One region of the Streptomyces sp. M-16 genome, then DNA from elsewhere that is predicted to be linked to it. Evidence: riboswitches for the same ligand, from Rfam matches in the RefSeq annotation. Region 1 holds a riboswitch; the other holds the start of a gene.
What was found. A riboswitch is a leader RNA that binds a small molecule or an ion and turns the genes downstream of it on or off. The one in region 1 is predicted to bind cobalamin.
Positions count from the first base shown of each region.

Region 2: another riboswitch for cobalamin. It lies ahead of AB4039_RS28120 (ribonucleoside-diphosphate reductase subunit alpha); the one in region 1 lies ahead of AB4039_RS07500 (energy-coupling factor ABC transporter permease).

Region 1 covers NZ_JBFRER010000010.1:36,190-47,604, reverse strand. Annotated here, with positions in the region: gene AB4039_RS07520 (L-serine ammonia-lyase) at 1-745, shown strand, start outside; gene AB4039_RS07515 (SsgA family sporulation/cell division regulator) at 1,174-1,581, shown strand; gene AB4039_RS07510 (AMIN-like domain-containing (lipo)protein) at 1,657-2,190, shown strand; gene AB4039_RS07505 (flavodoxin family protein) at 2,222-2,944, opposite strand; cobalamin riboswitch at 3,059-3,276, shown strand; gene AB4039_RS07500 (energy-coupling factor ABC transporter permease) at 3,306-4,007, shown strand; gene AB4039_RS07495 (energy-coupling factor ABC transporter substrate-binding protein) at 4,004-4,387, shown strand; gene cbiQ (cobalt ECF transporter T component CbiQ) at 4,391-5,140, shown strand; gene AB4039_RS07485 (ATP-binding cassette domain-containing protein) at 5,137-5,961, shown strand; gene AB4039_RS07480 (PadR family transcriptional regulator) at 5,992-6,543, shown strand; gene AB4039_RS07475 (EF-hand domain-containing protein) at 6,612-6,824, opposite strand; gene AB4039_RS07470 (tRNA-dependent cyclodipeptide synthase) at 7,079-7,891, shown strand; gene AB4039_RS07465 (cytochrome P450) at 7,872-9,110, shown strand; gene AB4039_RS07460 (YncE family protein) at 9,173-10,360, opposite strand; gene AB4039_RS07455 (polysaccharide deacetylase family protein) at 10,357-11,136, opposite strand.
Region 2 covers NZ_JBFRER010000075.1:912-12,326, forward strand. Annotated here, with positions in the region: gene AB4039_RS28090 (HD domain-containing protein) at 1-428, shown strand, start outside; gene AB4039_RS28095 (tetratricopeptide repeat protein) at 533-1,528, shown strand; gene def (peptide deformylase) at 1,586-2,221, shown strand; gene AB4039_RS28105 (DUF3703 domain-containing protein) at 2,230-2,697, opposite strand; gene AB4039_RS28110 (helix-turn-helix domain-containing protein) at 2,745-3,461, opposite strand; gene AB4039_RS28115 (ribonucleotide-diphosphate reductase subunit beta) at 3,482-4,501, opposite strand; gene AB4039_RS28120 (ribonucleoside-diphosphate reductase subunit alpha) at 4,501-6,888, opposite strand; cobalamin riboswitch at 7,030-7,154, opposite strand; gene AB4039_RS28125 (GNAT family N-acetyltransferase) at 7,220-7,717, opposite strand; gene AB4039_RS28130 (Uma2 family endonuclease) at 7,796-8,380, shown strand; gene AB4039_RS28135 (YbdD/YjiX family protein) at 8,436-8,633, opposite strand; gene AB4039_RS28140 (carbon starvation CstA family protein) at 8,630-10,882, opposite strand; gene AB4039_RS28145 (GntR family transcriptional regulator) at 11,012-11,415, opposite strand, start outside.

The sequences.
Region 1 (11,415 bases):
GATCCGCGAGGGCCTCCTGGAGATCTGGCGCGTCATGCAGGCCTGCGTCTCGCGCGGCATGTCCCGCGAGGGCATCCTGCCCGGCGGGCTGCGCGTCAAGCGCCGCGCCGCCTCCACGGCGCGCCAGCTGCGGACCGAGGGCGACCCGATGATGCACCGCAGCGAGTGGACGACGATCTACGCGATGGCGGTCAACGAGGAGAACGCGGCGGGCGGCCGGGTCGTCACCGCACCCACGAACGGCGCCGCGGGCGTCCTGCCGGCGGTCCTGCACTACTACATGAACTTCGTGCCCGGCGCCGACGAGGACGGCGTGGTCCGCTTCCTCCTCGCCGCGGGCGCGATCGGCATGCTCTTCAAGGAGAACGCCTCCATCTCCGGCGCCGAGGTCGGCTGCCAGGGCGAGGTCGGCTCGGCCTGCTCGATGGCGGCCGGCGCCCTCGCCGAGGTCCTGGGCGGCACCCCGGAGCAGGTCGAGAACGCGGCCGAGATCGGCATGGAGCACAACCTGGGCCTGACCTGCGACCCGGTCGGCGGCCTCGTCCAGATCCCCTGCATCGAGCGCAACGGCATGGCCGCCGTGAAGGCGGTCACCGCCGCCAAGATGGCGATGCGCGGCGACGGCAGCCACAAGGTCTCCCTCGACAAGGTCATCAAGACCATGAAGGAGACCGGCGCCGACATGAAGGTCAAGTACAAGGAGACCGCGCGCGGCGGCCTCGCGGTCAACGTCATCGAATGCTGACCGGAGCGGCTTCCTGACGGACGGGAACGGCACGGAGGGGCCCGGCGCGAAGGCGCCGGGCCCCTCCGTGCACGCGCACCCGCGGGATCCCCGCGGCTCGTCCCACGACGTCGCGTCGCCGCAGGCCCGTCGAGCCCGCTCTCCCCCGGAGGGCGGGCTCGCGCGCGTCCCGGCTACGATCGGCCCCGCCGGCGCGAAGAGGAAGTCATGAACACGGCAGGAATGGTCCCAACCGCACTGGATACAGGGGACTTTGAGCGGTGCGACCCTTCGCTCCGGCCTCGGCGGCGGCCTCGGGGGGTCCCGGAAACGGGCCCTGCGGCCCGTCCGGCTCGGGACCTTCGGCCCCGGGGAGCACCGCGAGCGTCGGCTAGCGTGCCCGGAGGGGGTCCGCGAACGCCACCCGTGCGAAGAGAGGCAGAGCCTGCATGGCCACCACCGAACACCGCGTCCTGCCGCTCCGGCTGGAAGCCGCGCCGCTGTCCGTCCCCCTGGTCGGCGCCTTCGTCTACCGCACGGACCGGCCGTACGAGCTGGCCGTCGACTTCCGCGGCGCCGGGACCCACCTCGCCCGCTGGGTGTTCTCGCGCGAGCTGCTGCTCGACGGGCAGACCTGCGCCACCGGCGAGGGCGACATACAGGTGTGGCCGCTGCGGCGGGGCACCGAGCCGCGCGTGTTCCTCGCCTTCAGCAACGGCGCGCAGAGCTGTGTGGTCTCCGCCCGCGCCAAGGACGTGCGCGAGCTGTGCCGACGGCTCACCGAGCTGGTCCCGCGGGGGCAGGAACGGCGCCACTACGACCTGGACGCGGAGCTGAGCGCCCTGCTCGCGCACTGAGGGAACCGCGGGGCACCGCAGGGGTGTCTTACCCGGTGACAGCCAGTCCCCGTCTCACGAGAATCGGGGGACGTCATGCGTCACCTGAACCGCCCGCTCCGCCGCCGGACCGTGGCCCTGGCCCTGGCCACGGGTGCCCTGCTCACCGCCGGGCTCGCGCTCGCCGCACCGGCCTCGGCCGCCGCGTCCGCCGCTCCGTCCGTACGCACCCTGACCCCGCTCGTCGTCAACGCCCGCTGGGGCGGTCACTGCACGTACGACCGGATCGTCATCGACCTCCAGGGCTCCGCGCCCCCGGTCACCGTCACACCCGTCTCCCAGCTGGTCTACGACGGGTCCGGCAAGCCCGTCCCGCTGGCCGGGAAGTACTTCCTGGAGATCCGCCTGCACCCCGCCGCCGGTCACGACGACGCGGGGCAGAACGTCTACCAGGGCCCCAAACTCCAGAAGATCTACCTCAGCAAGCTCAAGGGCCTGGCCCTGACCGGCGACTACGAGGGGTACGTGACCTTCGGCGCCGCCTTCGACACCCAGCCCGCCTTCACCACCTCGGTCCTCCACTCGCCCGAGCGGTACGTGGTGGACGTCGCGCACCCGAACACCTGCTGAAACCGGCGGCCCGGCCCGGGACACCGCGCCGCTAGCGGTGTTCCGGGTTCGGGAAGTCGAAGCGGCAGCCCGCGTCCCACAGGGAGCGCTGGTTGCCGTGCGCGGGGATGCCGCCCGCGCGCTTGAGGAGGGCGGCCAGGTGCATGAGGTTCCAGGACATGAAGGCCGTGTTGCGGTTGGTGAAGTCGTTGTCGGGTCCGCCGGATCCGGGGTCCAGGTAAGAGGGTCCGGGGCCGGCCTCGCCGATCCAGCCCGCGTCGGCCTGGGGCGGGATGGCGTAGCCCAGGTGCTGGAGGCTGTAGAGGATGTTCATGGCGCAGTGTTTGACGCCGTCCTCGTTGCCGGTGATCAGCGCTCCGCCGACCCGCCCGTAGTAGGCGTACTGGCCACGGTCGTTGAGCAGGGAGGAGCAGGCGTAGAGCCGCTCGATGACCTGCTTCATGACCGAGCTGTTGTCGCCGAGCCAGATGGGCCCGCACAGCACCAGGATGTCCGCGTCCATGATCTGGCTGTAGAGCACGGGCCACTGGTCGCTCTCCCAGCCGTGCTCGGTCATGTCCGGCCAGACTCCGGTCGCGATGTCGTGGTCGACGGCCCGCACCAGTGAGGTCCGGGCGCCGGCCGCCTCCATCACGGCACGGCTCTTCGCGATCAGCCCCTCGGTGTTGCTGGTCTCGGGCGAGCGCTTGAGGGTGCAGTTGACGTAGACGGCGGAGAGGTCCGAGTAGTCGAAGCCCTGGGTGTCGGAAGCCATGCGCCCCACCCTTGCGCCCGTCGGCGGGGGCCGCCAGCGGGCCGCGTCCGTCCGGGCCGCGCCGGGTGACGCCCACGCTGGATCCGGCCACCCGAACGGCCGAATTGGGGCGGGTTGTTACCGGTCCGTCCTGGCGACTAGGGTCAGCTGGCCTTGGTGTTCGGGAAACCGGTGGAAAACCGGTGCGGCCCTCGCCACTGTGATCGGGAAGTCCGGCTCCACTCCTGCGGGAAGCCACTGGGCCCGCGCGGGAGACCGCACGGCCCCGGGAAGGCGGAGTCAGGGCATCAGTACCCGTGAGCCAGGAGACCGGCCGGGGCGCGTCGTCCATCCACGAGGTGCTGGAGAGGTCTCTCTACTCATGCATATAGCCGAGGGGTTCCTGCCCCCCTTGCACGCGGTCGCCTGGGGCGCCGCGTCCGCCCCGTTCGTCGTCCACGGAGTCCGCGCCCTCACCCGCGAGGTGAAGGCCCATCCGGAGAGCACCCTGCTGCTCGGGGCCTCGGGGGCGTTCACCTTCGTCCTGTCCGCGCTCAAGATCCCCTCGGTGACGGGCAGCTGCTCCCACCCGACCGGTACCGGGCTCGGCGCCATCCTCTTCCGGCCGCCCGTGATGGCGGTGCTCGGCACGATCACCCTGCTGTTCCAGGCCCTGCTGCTGGCGCACGGCGGGCTCACCACCCTCGGCGCCAACGTCTTCTCGATGGCCATCGCCGGGCCCTGGGCCGGCTACGCCGTCTACCGGCTGCTGCGGAAGTCCGGCGCGCCGCTGATGGTGACCGTCTTCCTGGGCGCCTTCTTCGCCGACCTCGTCACCTACTGCGTGACCTCCGTCCAGCTGGCGCTGGCCTTCCCGGACCCGGGCAGCGGCTTCCCGGGCGCGCTGGAGAAGTTCGCGGGGATCTTCGCCCTGACGCAGATCCCGCTCGCGGTGAGCGAGGGGCTGCTGACGGTGCTCGTGATGCGCCTGCTGATGCAGTCCAGCAGGTCGGACCTGGTCCGGCTCGGGGTCGCGAAGCTGACCGGCACGGCCGGCGCGCAGCAGGAGGCGACGGCCCGATGACCCGCAACGCGAAGATCAACACCCTGCTGCTGTTCCTGGTGGCCGCGCTGGCCGTGCTCCCGCTCGCCCTGGGGCTCGGCGACGGCGAGGAGGAACCGTTCACGGGCGCCGACGCACAGGCGGAGTCGGCCATCACCGAGCTGAAGCCCGACTACGAGCCCTGGTTCTCGCCGCTGTACGAACCCCCGTCCGGGGAGATCGAGTCGGCGCTGTTCGCCCTCCAGGCGGCGCTCGGCGCGGGCGTGCTGGCGTACTACTTCGGCGTGCGCAAGGGTCGCCGGCAGGGCCTCGCCCAGGCGGCCGCGGCCTCCGCGGACCCGGCCGGGTCCGCCGCCGGGCCCGCCACCGGGTCCGCCGCCACGACCGCCGCGGAGTCGTAGGCGGTGCTGCCGATCGACGTGGCGGCGCACTCCAGCCGCTGGCGCCGCCGCCACCCCCTGGAGAAGGCCCTGCTGGGACTCGGCCTGACCGTCACCGCCGTGTGCCTGCCACCCTGGCCCGGCGGGCCGCTGGTCACCGCGGCGACCCTGGCCGTGCTGCTCGGCCCGGCCGGCGTGGCGGGGCGCCGGCTGTGGCGGGCCTTCCGGGTGCCGCTCGGCTTCTGCGTGACCGGGGCGTTGCCGCTGCTGGTGTCGCTGGGCGGGCCCGCCGGTCTCGTCTCCCTGGCGCCGGACGGGCCCCGGCACGCCGGGGAGCTGCTGCTGCGCACCTCGGCGGCCTCGCTCGGCGTGCTCCTGTTCGCCTTCACCACCCCGGTCTCGGACGTGCTGCCGCGCCTGGTGCGGGCGGGGGTGCCCGCCCCCGTGGTGGACGTGGCCCTCGTGATGTACCGGATCGGCTTCCTGCTGCTGGATTCGATGGCACAGGTCCGCCGGGCGCAGGCGGCCCGGCTCGGGCAGACGGGCCGGGCGGCGGTGTGGCGTTCCCTGGCCGGGCTCGCGGCCACCTCCTTCGTCCGGGCCTTCGACCGCGCGGGCCGGCTCCAGGAGGGGCTGGCCGGACGCGGCTACGACGGCGCGCTGCGGGTGCTCGTCCCGCGGGCGGCGCTGTCCTGGCGGTTCCTCGCGGCCACCGCCGCCCTGCTGGCCGGCCTGGTCGCGGGGACCCTCGTACTGAAGGAGCTGTACCTGTGACCGTGGTGGTGGAGCTGGCCGGGGCGGGCCATGCCTACGAGGACGGCCCGGCCGTGCTGTCCGGCGTGGACTTCGGGATCGAGCAGGGCCGCGCGCTGGTCCTGCTCGGCCGCAACGGCAGCGGAAAGACCACGCTGATGCGGCTGCTGAGCGGGGGCCTGCGGCCCGGTACCGGCGAGCTGCGCCTGGACGGCGCGCGGGTGGCGTACGACCGGGCGGGGCTGACCCGCCTGCGGACCTCGGTGCAGCTGGTGGTCCAGGACCCGGACGACCAGCTGTTCGCGGCCTCCGTGGAACAGGACGTGTCCTTCGGTCCGATGAACCTGGGGCTGGCGGAGCCGGAGGTCCGCGCGCGGGTCGACGCCGCCCTGGCCGCCCTGGACATCACCGCGCTGCGGGACCGCCCCACCCACCTGCTCTCGTACGGGCAGCGCAAGCGCGCGGCGATCGCGGGGGCGGTGGCCATGGCGCCGCGGGTGCTGATCCTGGACGAGCCGACGGCCGGGCTGGACCCGGACGGTCAGGAGCGGCTCCTGGACGTGCTGGCGGGGCTGCGGTCGGACGGCACCACGGTGGTCATGGCCACGCACGACGTGGACCTGGCGGTCCGCTGGGCGGACGACGCGGCGGTGCTGACCCCGTCGGGCATCCGGACCGGCCCGGCGACCGAGCTGCTGTCCGATCCGGAGCTGCTGGCCTCGGCGGGACTGCGCCAGGCCTGGTCCCCCGCGGTGACGGCCTTCCTGCGCGCCCGCGGCCTCCTGTCCGGGGACGCTCCGGGCCCCCGCACCCCGGAGGCCCTGGCCGGCTTCCGTCCCTGACGGGCGCGCCCCCGACCGTAAACTCCCCCCATGTCGCTGCCGCACGCCATCCTCACCGCCCTGCTGGAGAAGCCCTCGTCGGGGCTGGAGCTGACCCGGCGGTTCGACAAGTCGATCGGGTACTTCTGGTCGGCGACCCACCAGCAGATCTACCGGGAGCTCGGGCGGCTGGAGGAGGCCGGCCTGATCCGGGAGCTGCCCAGCGAGGTCCCGGTGCGGGGGCAGAAGAAGGAGTACGAGGTGCTGCCCGACGGCAGCGCGGAGCTGGCCCGCTGGGTGGACGAGAGCCAGGACCCCAAGCCGATGCGTGACGCGCTGCTGTTGCGGCTGCGCGCGGCGGGAGTGGTGGGGCTGCAGGGGCTCGGTCCGGAGCTGCGACGCCATCTGGAGCTGCACCGGGAGCAGCTGGCGAAGTACGAGGCGATCGAGGCCAAGGACTTCCCGCCGGACCGGGACGCCGTGGAGGACCGGTTGCGCCGGCTCGTGCTGCACGGCGGCATCGCCCTGGAGGGGTTCTGGCTGAGCTGGCTGCGGGAGGCCCTCGCGGAGGTCGAGGCCATCGAGGGCGCGTCCGGGGCCTGACGGGCGCGGACGGCGCGGGGCCGGACCGCGCCCCCGCCCCGGCAGGGGGACGGGGGCGGCGCGGGGGCCTACTTGTTCAGGGCGGCCCAGAACTCGTCGAAGCTCATCAGGCCGTCGCCGTTGGTGTCCTTGGCGGCGATCACGGCGTCCGCGACGGCGGCGGTGACGAACGCGTCGCCCATCGCCTTCATGGCCGCGCTGTACTCGTCGGCCGTGACGAAGCCGTCACCGTTCACGTCGAACTTGTTGAACGTCGCCCGTGCGCTCTCGATGTCCGCCACTGGGTCCACCCCTTCTTGGTGCTTGTTGACCGGCTCAGGGTAGCGGCACCCCGGACGGAGCGCCGCCGCGGGTCCCGTTCAACCGGCAGAAAGAAATTCAATTACTCTTCCGCAATGCGGAAGCGATAATTCCAGCCAACAATTCCGCCGTGCACTTGTCACGCTCCGGGATCACGGCATAACGTACCGACATTGCCGCCACACCAGGAGCGCAGGGCTCCCAGGGACAAGCGGCAACAAGGGCGACCAAACAGGTGACGATCACAGTTGACGCATCATTCGAAGTTCTGCCCTTCACCCGCACCTGCCGCCACATCTGGGAAGACGGCGACCATGTGCTGATCGGAGTGAGTCCCGGCAACAGCTACTTCAGCTCCGAACGCATATCGAGCCTCGCCAGATGGGCCACGACCCGCTTCGCGCAGGTCGACTTCGTCTACGCAGACCTCCACGTAGACCGGATGTTCGCCGCTTTCGGCTACACCCGCGAGCATGCGGAGAAGCGTTCGGCGAAGGAGATCAAGGCGGTCCGGAGAAGGATTCTCAAAGGCGTCGAGGAATCAGGACCTCAACATGCCGAGATCCGGGTGAGGGCACTTTCGGAGTTCCAGCCGAACCCCGTTTACCAACTACTGCACCGGCGCGTTCTGCATTTCTTGGAGACCGACGACGTATTCCGCAAGGGCTGCGAGGAGATGGCCCTTCACTTTGTCGGATCAAAGTTGCCGGAAGGTGAATCCATCACCGACGCACAGTTGCAGGTCTGTTTCGATTACATGGCAGCGGAGCTGCCCTTCTTCGTGGACACCCCGAGCATTCTCGACGTGCCGTCCTCGGTGGCGGCCTACCACGTCAAGATGCCGATGACCGATGTCCTCTTCGCGCGGGGCGGGGGCCTGCGCGCGACCCGCAACCAGGCGTACGCCGTCGTGCGCCCCGAGGCCGCCGGGACCGCGCCCCCCGTACCGCCGCACGACACCACCGCACACGACACCACCGCGCGGGACACCCCCGCGCACAGCACCGCACCGACCGAGAGGACCGTCGATGAGCGTCGAGCAGCCTGAGGGCACGGAGGAGCGGGAGCCCCTCCTGGACTTCCCCCTCTCCCGGCGCGGTGACGTGCTCCCCGAGGAGTGCTCCTGGCTGCGCGAGAAGGCCCCGGTCGCCCGGGTCCGGACCCTCACCGGGGACCCGGCCTGGCTCGTGAGCAGCTACGCGCTGGCCAAGCAGGTGCTGGAGGACGAGCGCTTCAGCCTCAAGGACACCGCCAACGCCGGGGCGCCCCGCCAGTACGCGCTGACGATCCCGCCCGAGGTCGTCAACAACATGGGCAACATCAACAGCGCCGGGCTGCGCAACGCGGTCATGAAGGCGCTCAACCCGCGCCAGAAGGGCCTCCAGGACTTCCTGCGCGCCACGGCCGGGGAGCTGATCGACGCCCTGGTCTCCGAGGGCGGGCCGGCCGACCTCCGGGCGGGGTTCGCCGACCCCTTCTCGGCGGCCCTGCACTGCCAGGTGCTGGGCGTGCCCTTCGAGGACCGGCGGCGGCTGATGTCGGGGCTCGACGTCGCGTTCATGACCGCTCGCGAGCCCTTCGCCGACTCCGCGCTCAACTGGTACAAGGACGTCGGCTACTTCGCCGACGCGTTCAAGACGCAGCTGGCGCGGCCCGCCGAGGAGCGTACGGGGCTCCTCGGAAGGTTCGCCGGACTGCGCGAGGCCGACCCGGAGTCGGCCCACCTGACGGACGAGATGTTCGCGACCGTCGCCGTCTCGCTCTTCGGCGCGGGCGCGGTCTCCACGTCCGCGTTCCTGGTCCTGGCGGTCCTCGCGCTGCTCCAGCGGCCGGAGCTCATCGGGTACCTGCGCGAGCACCCGGAGCGCATGGGCAGGGCCGTGGACGAACTGCTGCGCTGGAACCTGTCCGTGGGCGACGGCCTGCCGCGCCTCGCGATGGCGGACGTCCAGGTCGGGGACGTGCTGGTGAAGGAGGGCGAGCTGGTGCTCGTCCTGCTGGAGGGGGCCAACTTCGACCCGGAGGCCTTCGAGCGCCCGGACGAGCTGGACCTGGAGCGGGAGAGCGCCAACGCCCACCTCGCCTTCGGTGCCGGCCGGCACTTCTGCCCGGCGTCCGCGCTGGGCCGGACGCACGCGGAGATCGCCCTGGAGGTGCTGGTCGAGCGGCTGCCCGAACTGCGCCTGGCCGTACCCGCGGAGAACCTCGTCTGGCGGACCGGGTTCATCAAGCGGCTGCCCGAGCGGCTGCCCGTCGCCTGGCAGTGACCTCATGGAGCCGGCGCCCCGGGAGCTGTGCGAGCTCCCGGGGCACCTCCGTGCGTGCGGGTCTACCGGAAGATGCCGGTGTGGCCGAGGGAGTAGCGGCCGGGCTGCGGGTAGACGGCGAGGCCGTGCGGGCCGCCGCCGACCGGGATCCTGGCGAGCTCCTTGCCGGTGGCGGTGTCGATCGCGTAGACCTCGGAGTTGTAGCGGCCCGACAGCCAGAGCACCTTGCCGTCCGCGGAGACCCCGCCCATGTCGGGGCTGCCGCCGTCGGGCAGCTCCCACTTCTTGGTGAGCTTGTTCTGCTTGAAGTCGAAGACGGAGATGGTGCCCTCGCCCCGGTTGGAGACGTACATCTCCTTGGAGTCGCGGCTGACGTACAGCCCGTGGCAGCCCTTGCCGGTGGGCAGCAGCTTGGGCACGTCGAACTTGTCGCCGCTGAGCACCCACATGCCGTGCGCCATCATGTCCGCGACGTAGAAGGTCTTTCCGTCGGGGGAGATCTTCACGTCCTGCGGCATCGCTCCCTCGAAGGGGAGTTTCTGCTGGCCGACGACCTCCATCTTCTCGGTGTCGACCTTGAGGAGTTCTCCGGAGAACTCGCAGCTCACGATGAAGTAGCGGCCGTCCGAGGAGAAGTCGGCGTGATTGACGCCGTAACAGGTCACCGGGACGGTTTTCACGCGGTCCATGGTGTGCGGATCGCGGAAGACCAGTTCGCGGTCCATCGACGCCATCACGACGGCGTACTTTCCGTTCGGGGTGAAGTACAGGTTGTACGGGTCGTGCACCTCCACGGGTTCACCGGCCTCGCCGGTGGCCGGGTTGATCGGGGTGAGCGTGTGGCCGCGGTTGTTGTTGACCCACAGGGTCTTCATGTCCCAGGACGGCACCACGTGCTGCGGCTGGACGCCGACCGGAATGGTGTCGATGACCTTGTAGGTGGCCGGGTCGATGACGGACACCGTGTTGGAGTTGGTGTTGGGGACGTAGACGCGGGACGGGAAGTCCTTGACCACCGGGGACAGCTGGTTCGGCCGGTCCGCCGCGTACACGTCGTTGGGGTCGAGCAGCGGAGGCATCCCGGGCAGTCCGGCCGGGGCGGCCGGGACGGCCTTGACCGGTTGGGCCGGCCCCTTGGAACCGAGCGCCTCGGGCTCGCCCTTTCCGCCGGATCCGCAGCCCGCCAGGGCGGCGAGGACCAGTCCGGCGAGGAGCGCGGTGGCCTTCCGTGGAAGGCGGTTCGTCGTCATGAGGTCAGCAGCTCCGTGGTGGTCACCGCGCGCAGCTTGCGGCGCGCGAGTTCTTCGAGGAGGGGCGGCATCGCGTCGACCGTGTCCGCGTAGCCGAAGTGCAGGCTCACCACCGATCCACCGTGGATCGCCCCGGTGACGTTGCGGATGACGGCCGCGGCACCGGGTGAGGTGAAGTCGAGCGAGTCCACGTCGTACGAGAGGACGTGCGGGTACCCCGCCCGCTGGGCCAGCTTCTGGACGAGCGGGGAGGCGTACTGGGTCTGGGAGGGACGGAACCAGGTGCCGATCGAGCCGGTGAGCCGCTTGAGGCGCTCGGCGCAGCCGGTGATCTCGGCGTAGGCCTCCGCTTCGGGCAGGTCGTTGACGGCGAGGTGGCGCTGGGTGTGGTTGCCCAGTTCGTGGCCGCCGTCCAGGACGCGGCGGGCCATGTCGGGGTGGGCGTCGAGCCAGGTGCCGATCGCCAGGACCGTGACCCGCGCGCCACCCTTCTCCGCCTCGGCGAGGACGGCGCGGGCGATGGCGGGGTCCCCGTTGCCGTGGAAGGTCAGGGCGACCTGCGGACGGTCGCGCGGGCCGTGCCCGATCTCCACGGGCTGGCCGGCGAAGCGGCGGGGCGCGGGGGCGGGGCCGGCCGGGGCGGGCTTGGCCCGGACCGGGCCGGCGGATGGGGCGGGACCCGTGGCGTGCCGGTCCGCGGCGCAGCCGGCGGTGAGGCCGGCCAGGACGGCGGCGCCCGCGCGCAGGGCCGCGCGGCGGCCTGGAGGTGAGAACACCTGCCCATTTAAGAGGTGAATGGGCAAGAAGATAACGATTGACCCAATTCGGGACCCATGCGGCCCGCGTGTCGGGGTGCGACCGCCCGCTATGTGATCAACGATTCACGCAGAGCATTCGATAGTTATTCATCGAATGCGAGGCGAGTGGCCCACCTCACCTAGGATTTAGATGGAAACTCTTAGGATATGCACACTTATGTCCGAGTAGGGGCTTTTGGCATTTGGGCCCTCGTCTGCCATAGTCGGAACCACGGCTTCCCTTTGACCCGAGCGAAG
Region 2 (11,415 bases), on a different contig from region 1:
GGCTCTCCGAGCGGGAGCTCACGGTGCTGGAGTACGCCGCCCTGATGCACGACATCGGGCAGCTCTCGCTGGTCGACCCGGTCCCCTCCGGCGCCACCGCGGCCCTGCCCGCCGACGAGGCCCGCCGGATCGCCGGGCTGGGCGGCGAGGTGGCCCGCCAGACCGGGGTGCCGCCCGAGGTCGCGGTGATCGTGGAGCGGCAGGCGGACCCGTACCGGCACCAGCCCGTCGCCGCCCGGATCGTGCGCGCGGTGAACGCGTACGACGACCTGGTGGGCGGGAACCGTCACCCGGGCGGCTCACTGGCAGCCCTGGAGCAGCTCCGGCTGGGCACCGGGCACGATTACGAGCCGGAGGTCGTGGAGTCCTTGGCGAGGGTTCTGGCCAGGGGCGGGCGGGGCGGAGTCGTCCCCGTCCCACCGGGGTAACCCATGGGTAATGAGCGGCCGTCCGAGCGGGCATGGTTGGATGCAGTAGGAGTGTCCGTGAGGGTGTCCGCAAGGCTGCACCGTTGGACCGGCAGGCGGGAATCGTGAGGATCTTCGGGAAGGTACGGCATCGGCCCTCCGCCTCGTGGCGGCAGGCCACCGACCGCGCGTTCACGCTGATCGGCGACGGTCGGTACGAGGACGCGGGCGCGCTGCTGACCAGGGCGGCGGATCTGGAGCCCTGGCTGTCCGAGTCCTGGTTCAACCTGGCCCTGCTCCACAAGTTCCGGCACGACTGGGAGCAGGCGCGGGCCGCCGGGCTGCGCGCCGTGGCCCTGCTGGACCGCGAGACCGGCGCCCCGGACTGGTGGAACGTGGGGATCGCCGCGACCGCCCTCCAGGACTGGCCGCTGGCCCGCCGGGCCTGGCAGGCGTACGGGCTGAGGGTGCCCGGCGACCCGCACAGCACCGCCGGGACGGGCGAGCCGGTCGGCATGGAGCTCGGCAGCGCGGCGGTACGGCTGTCGCCCGAGGGCGAGGCCGAGGTCGTGTGGGGCCGCAGGCTCGATCCGGCCCGGATGGAGGTCCTGTCCATTCCGCTTCCCTCCTCGGGACGGCGCTGGGGCGAGGTCGTCCTGCACGACGGCGTCCCGCACGGCGAGCGGATCACCGCGGCCGGCCCCTCGTACCCGGTCTTCGACGAGATCGAGCTGTGGGCCCCCTCCCCGGTGCCGACCTGGGTGGTGCTGCTGGAGGCGGCCACCGAGGCCGACCGCGACGCCCTGGAGCAGCTGGCCTCCGACGCCGGCTTCGCCGCCGAGGACTGGTCCTCGTCCGTCCGGCTGCTGTGCCGGACCTGCTCGGAGAGCGCGATGCCCAGCGGCGAGGGCGAGGGGGACCACCTGGACCCCCACGACCACAGCGAACCGGGCCATCCGGGCCCGCTCGGCCACCGCACGGCCGGTTCCGGCTCCCTGTGGGTGCCCGAGCGCGAATGCGGCATCGCGGCGCCGGCCGGCCTGGTGCGCGGACTGCTCGACGGATGGGTCGCGGACAGCCCCGACAGCCGGGAATGGCGGGATCTCGAAGAAGTCTGCTGAACCCGGGCCGTAGGCTGTACCGGCACATCGGTGACTTACGGAAGGCGTACGGCGGACATGGCGCAGCAGGAGAACCAGGTGATTCCGGTCGACGACGAGGGCTACGTCGTGGACACCGAGGACTGTGAGGCGCGCGAGGTCGCCCACCGCGAGCGCGGCACCTCCCTTCCCATCACGGTGGTCGGCAACCCGGTGCTCCACCGGGAGTGCAAGGACGTCACCGAGTTCGGCGAGGAGCTGGCGCAGCTGATCGACGACATGTTCGCCAGCCAGAAGACCGCCGAGGGCGTGGGCCTGGCCGCGAATCAGGTCGGCGTGGACGCCAAGGTCTTCGTCTACGACTGCCCGGACGACGACGGCAAGCGGCACACCGGTTACGTGGTCAACCCGAAGCTGGTGGAACTGCCGGCCGCCGGCCGCGTGCTGGACGACTCCAACGAGGGCTGCCTCTCGGTCCCGACCGCGTACGCGCCCCTGGCCCGCCCGGACTACGCCGAGGTGACCGGCCAGGACGCCCAGGGCAACCCGATCAAGATCCGCGGCACCGGCTACTTCGCGCGCTGCCTCCAGCACGAGACGGACCACCTGTACGGGTACCTGTACATCGACCGGCTCTCCAAGCGCGAGCGCAAGGACGCCCTGCGGCAGATGGAAGAGGGCACCCCGCGCTACCCGGTCGTCGCCAACGACTGATCCGCCGGTCAGCCGATCCGTCTCACGCCGCCCGCGGCCCCCTGATCGCCGGCCGCAAGGCGTTCGGGGTGGCGCGGGGCGGCAGCCGGCGGATCGACCGGGCCCGGCTGCCGGGCGTCCAGCGGAGCGCCGTCCAGCAGGGCCCGGATGTCGGCCGGGACCGGCATCGGCGTGAACAGGCCCGCCCGCGTGCGCCCCGTGTTGCCGTGCGGCACGCGCCCGGTCGTCGACCCGACCCCCGCGACCAGCAGCCGCACCACCTGCCCCACGGCCTCGCCCCTGTCCCGGCAGCGCACGGCGAGCCGGAACATGTGCCAGTGCGCCCGGGTGTGCGGCCAGGGCCAGGCCTGCGAGATGATGTGCGCCCGCTCCAGGGCGGTCCACATGGCGGCGGTGTCGGGGGAGGCGGTGCGCGCGCGGGCCAGCTCGGCCTCGAAGGCATCGCGTACGGCGGGTGACATGGGCTTGGATCTCATGGTCCCCACCCTGCCCCCGGTCCGCGCGGACGGCTTGAACGGACCTGCTACCGCCAGCGGATCCGGCGGGTGAATTCCGAGGGCGCGATCCCGAACATCCGGCGGCACACCCGGCTGAAGTGTGCGCTGTCGCTGAAGCCCGCCCCGTGCGCGGCCTCCGTCAGCGTCCGCCCCCGCGAGACCAGTTCGGCCGCCCCCATCAGCCGCAGCCACCGCACGTACGGCCGGAACGGCAGTCCCAGCTCCGCCTGGAACAGGTGCGACAGCCGGCTCTCGGAGAGCCCGGCCACCGCGGCCGCTTCCGCCAGCCGCACCGGACCCCGCCCCGGCAGCCACGCCAGTACCCGGGCCAGCCCGGGATGCCGGGCCGCGGCGGGCAGCCGGCTCTCCAGGAGTACGGAGTCCAGCGCGCACGCCGCCTCGAAGGGATCGGTGGGCAGCCCCGGCGGCAGCAACCCCTCCCGGACCCCGGCCCGCTCCGCCAGCCGCCGCCCCGCGGCCGACGCGGGGTCGTAGTGCAGCAGCACGGCGCGCTCCGCCCCGCGCAGCACCGCGTGCCGCACCCCGGCGGGCACGACGAAGGCCCGGCAGACGATGGTCTCGCCCGCCGGGCCTTCGAGCAGCAGCCCGTCCCGGTCCCCGTCCAGCGTCGCGATGACCTGGACGGAATGGTGCGCGTGCACGGTGGCCGGCCCGACGGCGCCGCCGTAGACCAGCCCGCCGGGCCGGAGCCGGGCGCTCCCCGCCCAGGTGGAACTTCCCATGGGCGGGACCGTAGCCGGAGCTAGAAGTCCTCGTCCAGGTCGACCGTGCCCTCGACCGCGACCTGGTAGGCCGACGGGCGGCGCTCGAAGAAGTTCGTCAGCTCCTGGACGCCCTGGAGCTCCATGAACGAGAACGGGTTCTGCGAGCCGTACACCGCCGGGAAGCCCAGGCGGACCAGGCGCTGGTCCGCGACGCACTCCAGGTACTCGCGCATCGACTCGGTGTTCATGCCCGGCAGGCCGTCACCGCACAGGTCGCGGCCGAACTGGAGCTCGGCCTCCACGGCCTCCTTGAGCATGTCCGTGACCTGCTGCTGGAGCGCGTCGTCGAAGAGCTCCGGCTCCTCCTTGCGGACCGTGTCCACGACCTCGAAGGCGAAGTTCATGTGCATGGTCTCGTCGCGGAACACCCAGTTGGTGCCGGTGGCCAGACCGTGCAGCAGGCCGCGGGAGCGGAACCAGTACACGTACGCGAAGGCGCCGTAGAAGAACAGGCCCTCGATGCACGCGGCGAAGCAGATGAGGTTCAGCAGGAAGCGACGGCGGTCGGCCTGCGTCTCCAGCCGCTCCAGCTTCTCGACCTCGTTGATCCACTTGAAGCAGAACTGCGCCTTCTCGCGGATCGACGGGATCTCCTCGACGGCGTCGAAGGCGGCCGCGCGGTCGTCCGGGTCGGGCAGGTAGGTGTCCAGCAGCGTCAGGTAGAACTGGACGTGCACGGCCTCCTCGAACAGCTGGCGCGACAGGTACAGGCGCGCCTCCGGGGAGTTGATGTGCTTGTAGAGCGTCAGCACCAGGTTGTTCGAGACGATCGAGTCACCGGTCGCGAAGAACGCGACCAGACGGCCGATCATGTGCTGCTCGGCCGGCGTCAGCTTCGAGAGGTCGGCGACGTCCGAGTGCAGGTCGACTTCCTCGACCGTCCACGTGTTCTTGATCGCGTCCCGGTAGCGCTCGTAGAAGTCCGGGTAGCGCATGGGGCGCAGGGTCAGTTCGAAGCCCGGGTCGAGCAGGTTCTTCTTCTTGTCGGTGGTGCTCATTACTGGCAGGCCTCGCAGGACTCGGGGTTTTCCAGGGAGCAGGCCAGCGCCTCGGCGTCGACGGCCTGCGGGAGGGGGGTGGCGGTCGCGGGGACGGCGCTGCCGGAGGCGGCGCGGGCGATCTTCGTCGCCGGGCGGGACCGCAGGTAGTACGTGGTCTTCAGACCCTGCTTCCAGGCGTACGCGTACATCGAGCTGAGCTTGCCGATGGTGGGCGTCTCCAGGAACAGGTTCAGCGACTGCGCCTGGTCCAGGAACGGGGTACGGGCGGCCGCCATGTCGATCAGGCCGCGCTGCGGGATCTCCCACGCCGTGCGGTACAGCTCGCGCACCTCGGCCGGGATCCAGCCGAAGCCCTGCACGGAGCCGCTGGACTCGCGCAGCGCCTCGCGGGTCTGCGCGTCCCACACGCCGAGCTGCTTGAGCTCCTCCACCAGGTAGCCGTTGACCTGGAGGAACTCGCCCGACAGGGTCTCGCGCTTGAAGAGGTTGGAGACCTGCGGCTCGATGCACTCGTACACGCCCGCAATGGAGGCGATGGTCGCCGTCGGGGCGATGGCCAGCAGCAGGGAGTTGCGCATGCCGCTCTTCGCGATGCGGGCGCGCAGGGCGTCCCAGCGCTCCGGCCAGTTCAGCTCGACGTCGAAGTGGTCGGGGTGCAGCACGCCGCGGGCGGTGCGGGTCTGCTCCCAGGCCGGGAGGGGGCCGCTGCGCTCGGCGAGGTCGCAGGAGGCCTCGTAGGCGGCCAGCATGATGCGCTCGGAGAGCTTGGTGGACAGGGCCTTCGCCTCGGCCGAGTCGAACGGCAGCTTCAGCTTGAAGAAGACGTCCTGCAGGCCCATCGCGCCCAGACCCACCGGCCGCCAGCGGGAGTTGGAGCGGCCCGCCTGCTCGGTCGGGTAGAAGTTGATGTCCACCACGCGGTCGAGGAAGGTCACGGCCGTGCGGACGGTCTCGTCCAGGCGCTCCCAGTCGATCTCGCCGTCCACGACGAAGGCGCCCATGTTGACCGAGCCGAGGTTGCAGACGGCGGTCTCGCCGTCGTTGGTGACCTCGATGATCTCGGTGCAGAGGTTGGAGGAGTGGACGACGGTGCCCGGCTCGGCGGTCTGGTTCGCCGTGCGGTTGGAGGCGTCCTTGAAGGTCATCCAGCCCTGGCCGGTCTGCGCGAGGGTGCGCATCATCCGGCCGTACAGGTCGCGGGCGGGCATGGTCTTGCGGGCCAGGCCCGAGGCCTCGGCCTTGTGGTAGGCGGCGTCGAACTCGTCGCCCCACAGGTCCACCAGTTCGGGGACGTCGGCCGGGGAGAACAGCGACCAGTCGGCGTCGGCGTTCACGCGGCGCATGAACTCGTCCGGCACCCAGTGGGCCAGGTTCAGGTTGTGGGTGCGGCGCTGGTCCTCACCGGTGTTGTCGCGGAGCTCCAGGAACTCCTCGATGTCCGCGTGCCAGGTCTCCAGGTAGACGGCGGCGGCGCCCTTGCGGCGGCCGCCCTGGTTCACGGCGGCGACGGAGGCGTCGAGGGTCTTCAGGAACGGCACGATGCCGTTGGAGTGGCCGTTGGTGCCGCGGATCAGGGAGCCGCGGGCCCGGATGCGCGAGTACGAGAGGCCGATGCCGCCGGCGTGCTTGGAGAGGCGGGCGACCTGGTGGTAGCGGTCGTAGATCGAGTCCAGCTCGTCCAGCGGGGAGTCCAGCAGGTAGCAGGAGGACATCTGCGGGTGGCGGGTGCCGGAGTTGAAGAGCGTGGGGGAGGACGGCAGGTAGTCCAGGCGGCTCATCAGCCGGTAGAGGGAGGCGACTTCCTCGACGGCCTGGACGGTGTCGTTCTCGGCGAGGCCGCAGGCCACGCGCAGCATGAAGTACTGCGGGGTCTCGATCACCTGACGGGTGATCGGGTGGCGCAGCAGGTAGCGGCTGTGCAGGGTGCGCAGGCCGAAGAAGCCGAAGCGGTCGTCCGCGCCCTCGGCGAGCGCGTGCTCGACCAGGGAGTTCAGGCGGGCCGCGTGGAGGGCGACGAACTCGGCGGTGCGGTCCGCGATCAGGCCCTCGCGGTGGCCGACGGCGACGGACTCGGCGAAGGACGCCGAACCCTGGCCCGCGGCCTCCTCGGCCACGGCCAGCGTCAGCAGGCGGGCGGCGAGGCGGGAGTACGCCGGGTCCTCGGAGATCAGGCCCGCGGCGGCCTCGGTGGCCAGCCCCCGCAGCTCGGCCTCGTCCGCGACGGCGCTGCGGCCGCGCAGGGCGGCGGCGGCGACCCGGCCCGGGTCGGTGTCGGGGAGGTCGACGGTCAGCTCGGTGAGAGTACGCAGCAGCGCGGCCCCCGGGCCTTCGGTGGTGTCGCCAGAAGTGGACTCGGCGCGCGGTGCGGAAGGCGCGATGGTCACGGCGGGAGCTCTCCCTCGCTCGGCCCGGTCATCGGCGGGGGCGCGGGCGGGCGCATGCGGGCGCACGGAAAGGCGCGACGTGCCGCATGGCGTCCACCGGCCCAACCGCGAGGCCCGGACGTGTCTCTACCCGGTTCGGTCGATCCGGGCGCGCTGCCGGCAGGTCCTCGGACTTGCGGAATGCACCAATGGGTGCACGTCATACCGTTGCGGGACAGTTCCGGATTCACACCGGATTCCCCTGCGGCGACAGCGAGGATGAGCATACATGTGGGGGCGGCCCGATGCGTGACCCCCCACATGTTGTGTCGGCCCCTTGCTGAGCGTGGTGTTACAGCTCCAGCCGGTACGTGAGCAGGGTCAGCGCGGGGATCGGCGCCCAGTCCCGCTCCGGAGTGCGTACGAATCCCAGGCGGGCGTAGATCCGCTGGGCGCCGACCATGGCGGGCTGGGTGGACAGCACCAGCGCCGACACCCCGTCCAGGGCCCGCGCCCGGTCGACGCAGGCCCGCACCAGGGCCTCCCCGACCCCCGCCCCGCGCGCCTCGGCGGCCACGGCCAGCATCCGGAACTCGGCCTCGCCGGGGCCCGCTACGTCGGCGAGGGGGCTCCCCGGTGCGGCGAACGTCACTCCTCCGAGGACCTCGTGGTCCCGCGCGGCGACGATCACCTCCCCGTCCCCGGCCCGGCCGGCGACGTCCCGCAGGACGTTCAGGTAGTGGTCGGCCCCGTTCGCATCGAGCAGCCCGTCCCCGGTGTAGGCCTGCCCGGTGATCTCGCCCAGCCGGTCGTACTCGGCGGCCCGCGCCGTCCTGATCTCGATGTCCATGCCGTCGAGTGTGCGCCATGCGTGACGGTGCCCGGCGCTATCGTCGGAACCAGCACCGTCGAGGAAGGCGAGCGAGGCATGACCGTCATGGCTGACCGTCCCCAGATGCTGACCGAGGAGTTCGAGACCCTCGCGCGCATAGCCGCCAAAGAGGTGGAGCTGCTGCGACTGGAGTTCATCGACGGAAAGCTGGGGGTCAAGGCGGTGCCTGACGGGGACCACGACCGGATCGTCGTGTGGCTGTCCCGCATCTGCATGCAGCACCGGCCGGAGGTCTGGCTCCATGTGGAACGCGGCCTGAAGGTCGAGCAGTACCGTTCGGGCCGGGCCCGCCCGGACGCGTCCCTCGCCCCGGACGGCGCATTCGAGGGGCAGGGGGAGTGGGCCGACCCGGCTCCCGTCCTGATGGTCGTCGAGGTCACGTCGTACGACTCCGGCACCGACGAGGGCGACCGCAGGGACAAGCCGCGCGCGTACGCGGCGACGGGCATCCCCGTGTACCTCCTCGTCGACCGGGACAACCGCCGGGTGCAGGTCCACAGCGACCCCGACGGCCAGCTGTACGAGACGGTGCGCACCGTCCCCTTCGGCAAGGACGTGGAACTGCCCGATCCCGTCGGCTTCACCTTCCCGACCGAAGCCCTCAAGGACTGGGTGCGCTGAGTGCGCCGAAGGGCCCCGCCGGACCGGCGGGGCCCTTCGTGCGCGCGGCACGGGTTCAGCAGCAGCGGAAGCCCTCGCGGGGGTCCGCCTCGCGGGCGTCCGTACGGGCCCGCTCGAAGGCGCGCCGGGTCATGACCTCGGCGTCCGGGTCGTGGGAGCGGGCGTGGGCGACGTAGCGGTCGTACGCGGCCTCGCCGGAGAACTCCCGGACGTAGAACCGCGCCTTGGCCAGCGCCGCGCGGACCCCGCTCATGCCACGGGCTCCTTGACCCGGCCGCCGCCCCCGTCGAGGCCGGCCGCCGCGAGCTCGGCCTTCTCCTCGGCGGAGGCCAGCAGGCCGGCCGGGGCGACGATCTTCGACTCGGTCCACGGCACCTCGGAGAGCCGCACGGAGTCCGGGTCGGCGACGGCCTTGAGGCAGGTCCGGGCCGCGTCCGCCAGCACGATCAGGATCAGGACGGCGAACAGCACCGACAGGACGCCGTCGACCGTGGCGTTGGTGACCACGGTGTGCATGTCGTCCATGCTCTTGGCGGGCGGCAGCACCTTCCCCGCGTCGATGCCGGTCTGGTACTTGTCGCGCTGGGCGAAGAAGCCGACCTTCACGTCGTCGGAGAAGATCTTCTGGTAGCTCGCGGTGAGGGTGACGGCCACGTCCCAGGCGAGCGGAACACCGGTGACCCAGGCCCACTTGAGCCGCCCCGACTTCACCAGCAGCGTGGTGCAGACGGCCAGGGCCACCGCGGCCAGCAGCTGGTTCGCGATCCCGAACAGCGGGAAGAGCTGGTTGATGCCGCCCAGCGGGTCCTTCACGCCGACCCACAGGAAGTAGCCCCAGCCGCCGACCACGATCGCGCTGGCCAGCCAGACGCCCGGCTTCCAGCTGACGTCCTTGAAGGACTTGTGCACGTTGCCGAGGGTGTCCTGGAGCATGAACCGCCCGACGCGGGTTCCCGCGTCGACCGTGGTCAGGATGAAGAGGGCCTCGAACATGATGGCGAAGTGGTACCAGAACGCCTTCATGCCGGATCCGCCGATGACGGAGGAGAAGATCTCCGACATCCCGAGTGCGAAGGTCGGCGCACCACCCGTACGGGACAGCAGGCTCGCCTCCTCCACGTCCTTCGCGGCCTGCGCGAGAGCGTCCGGGGTGATGGCGAAGCCGAAGTGGGTGACGGCCTCGGAGGCGGTCTGGACGGTGGTGCCGATGACCCCGGCGGGGGAGTTGACCGCGAAGAACAGGCCGGGCTCGATGATGCACGCGGCGATCACGGCCATGATCGCGACGAAGGACTCGGTGAGCATCGCGCCGTAACCGATGACCCGGACCTGGGTCTCCTTCTGGATCATCTTCGGGGTGGTGCCGGAGGCGACCAGCGAGTGGAAGCCGGACAGCGCCCCGCAGGCGATGGTGATGAAGACGAAGGGGAACATCGAGCCGGCGAAGACCGGGCCGTCGCCGCGCGTGGCGAAGTCGGTGACCGCGGGCATCTTCAGCGTCGGCACCGCGACGACCACGCCGACCGCCATCAGCGCGATCGTGCCCACCTTCATGAAGGTGGACAGGTAGTCGCGGGGTGCGAGCAGCAGCCACACGGGCAGCACCGAGGCGATGAAGCCGTAGGCGATCATCCAGATGACCAGGGTCTCCTTCTCCAGGGTGAAGAACTCCGCCCAGGAGGACTCGGCGACCCAGCCGCCCGCCACGATGGCGAGGAGCAGCAGCGCCACGCCGATGACGGAGACCTCGGTGACCCGGCCCGGCCGCAGGACGCGCAGGTAGACGCCCATGAAGAGGGCGATCGGGATGGTCATTCCGATGGAGAAGACGCCCCACGGCGAATGCGCCAGGGCGTTGACGATGACGAGCGCGAGCACGGCCAGCAGGATGATCATGATGGCGAACACGGCGAGGAGGGCGGCGGCTCCGCCGACCGGGCCGATCTCGTCCCGGGCCATCTGGCCGAGCGAGCGGCCGTCGCGCCGCGTGGAGAAGAACAGCGTCACCATGTCCTGCACGCCGCCGGCGAAGATGACGCCCGCGACGATCCAGATCGTGCCGGGCAGGTAGCCCATCTGCGCGGCGAGGACCGGGCCGACCAGCGGGCCCGCGCCGGCGACGGCGGCGAAGTGGTGGCCGAAGAGCACGCGCCGGTCGGTCGGGTGGAAGTCGACACCGTTGTCGAGGCGTTCGGCCGGAGTGGCCCGGGTCTTGTCCACCTTCAGCACGCGGTTCGCGAGGAACCGCGCGTAGAAGCGGTAGGCGATGGCGTACGAGCCCAGTGCGGCGGCGAGCAGCCAGGCGGCAGAGATCTCCTCACCCCGGGAGAGCGCCAGCACCCCCCAGCCGACGGCCCCCACGAGGGCCACGCCCAGCCATGTCGCCACGGACCGGGGGGAGAGCCTTCCCGTCGGAGAAGGCGAGCCCGGCCCGTCGCCGGGGCTCGCCGCGCCCCTCGGATTCGGAGCCCGATCCGTCTGTGTTGCTTCCGGTTCCGCCATGATCCTCGTCCCCTCGTTGATCATCTGCCGAGCGCAGGGAATCTACGGGGACCCGACCGGTGGACGTAAGTCCCCGTCCGTATAGCGGTACGAGGTTCCACCGGAGGCCGAACAGGAGTCAACCTCCTTTTACACGGCGGGTCGCTGAAGGCGGGCCACGAACTTGTAACGGTCGCCGCGGTACACCGATCGCACCCATTCGACCGGTTCGCCGTCGGCGTCCAGCGAATGGCGGGAGAGCATCAGCATCGGCAGGCCGACGTCGGTGCCGAGCAGTCCGGCCTCGCGCGGGGTGGCCAGCGAGGTCTCGATGGTCTCCTCGGCCTCCGCGAGCCGTACGTCGTACACCTCGGCGAGCGCGGTGTAGAGGGAGGTGTACTTGGCCAGCGAACGGCGCAGCGCGGGAAAACGCTTGGCCGAAAGGTGCGTGGTCTCGATGGCCATCGGCTCGCCGCTCGCCAGGCGCAGCCGCTCGATGCGCAGGACCCGGCCGCCGGTGGCGATCTTGAGGAGTCCGGCGAGGGTGTCGTCCG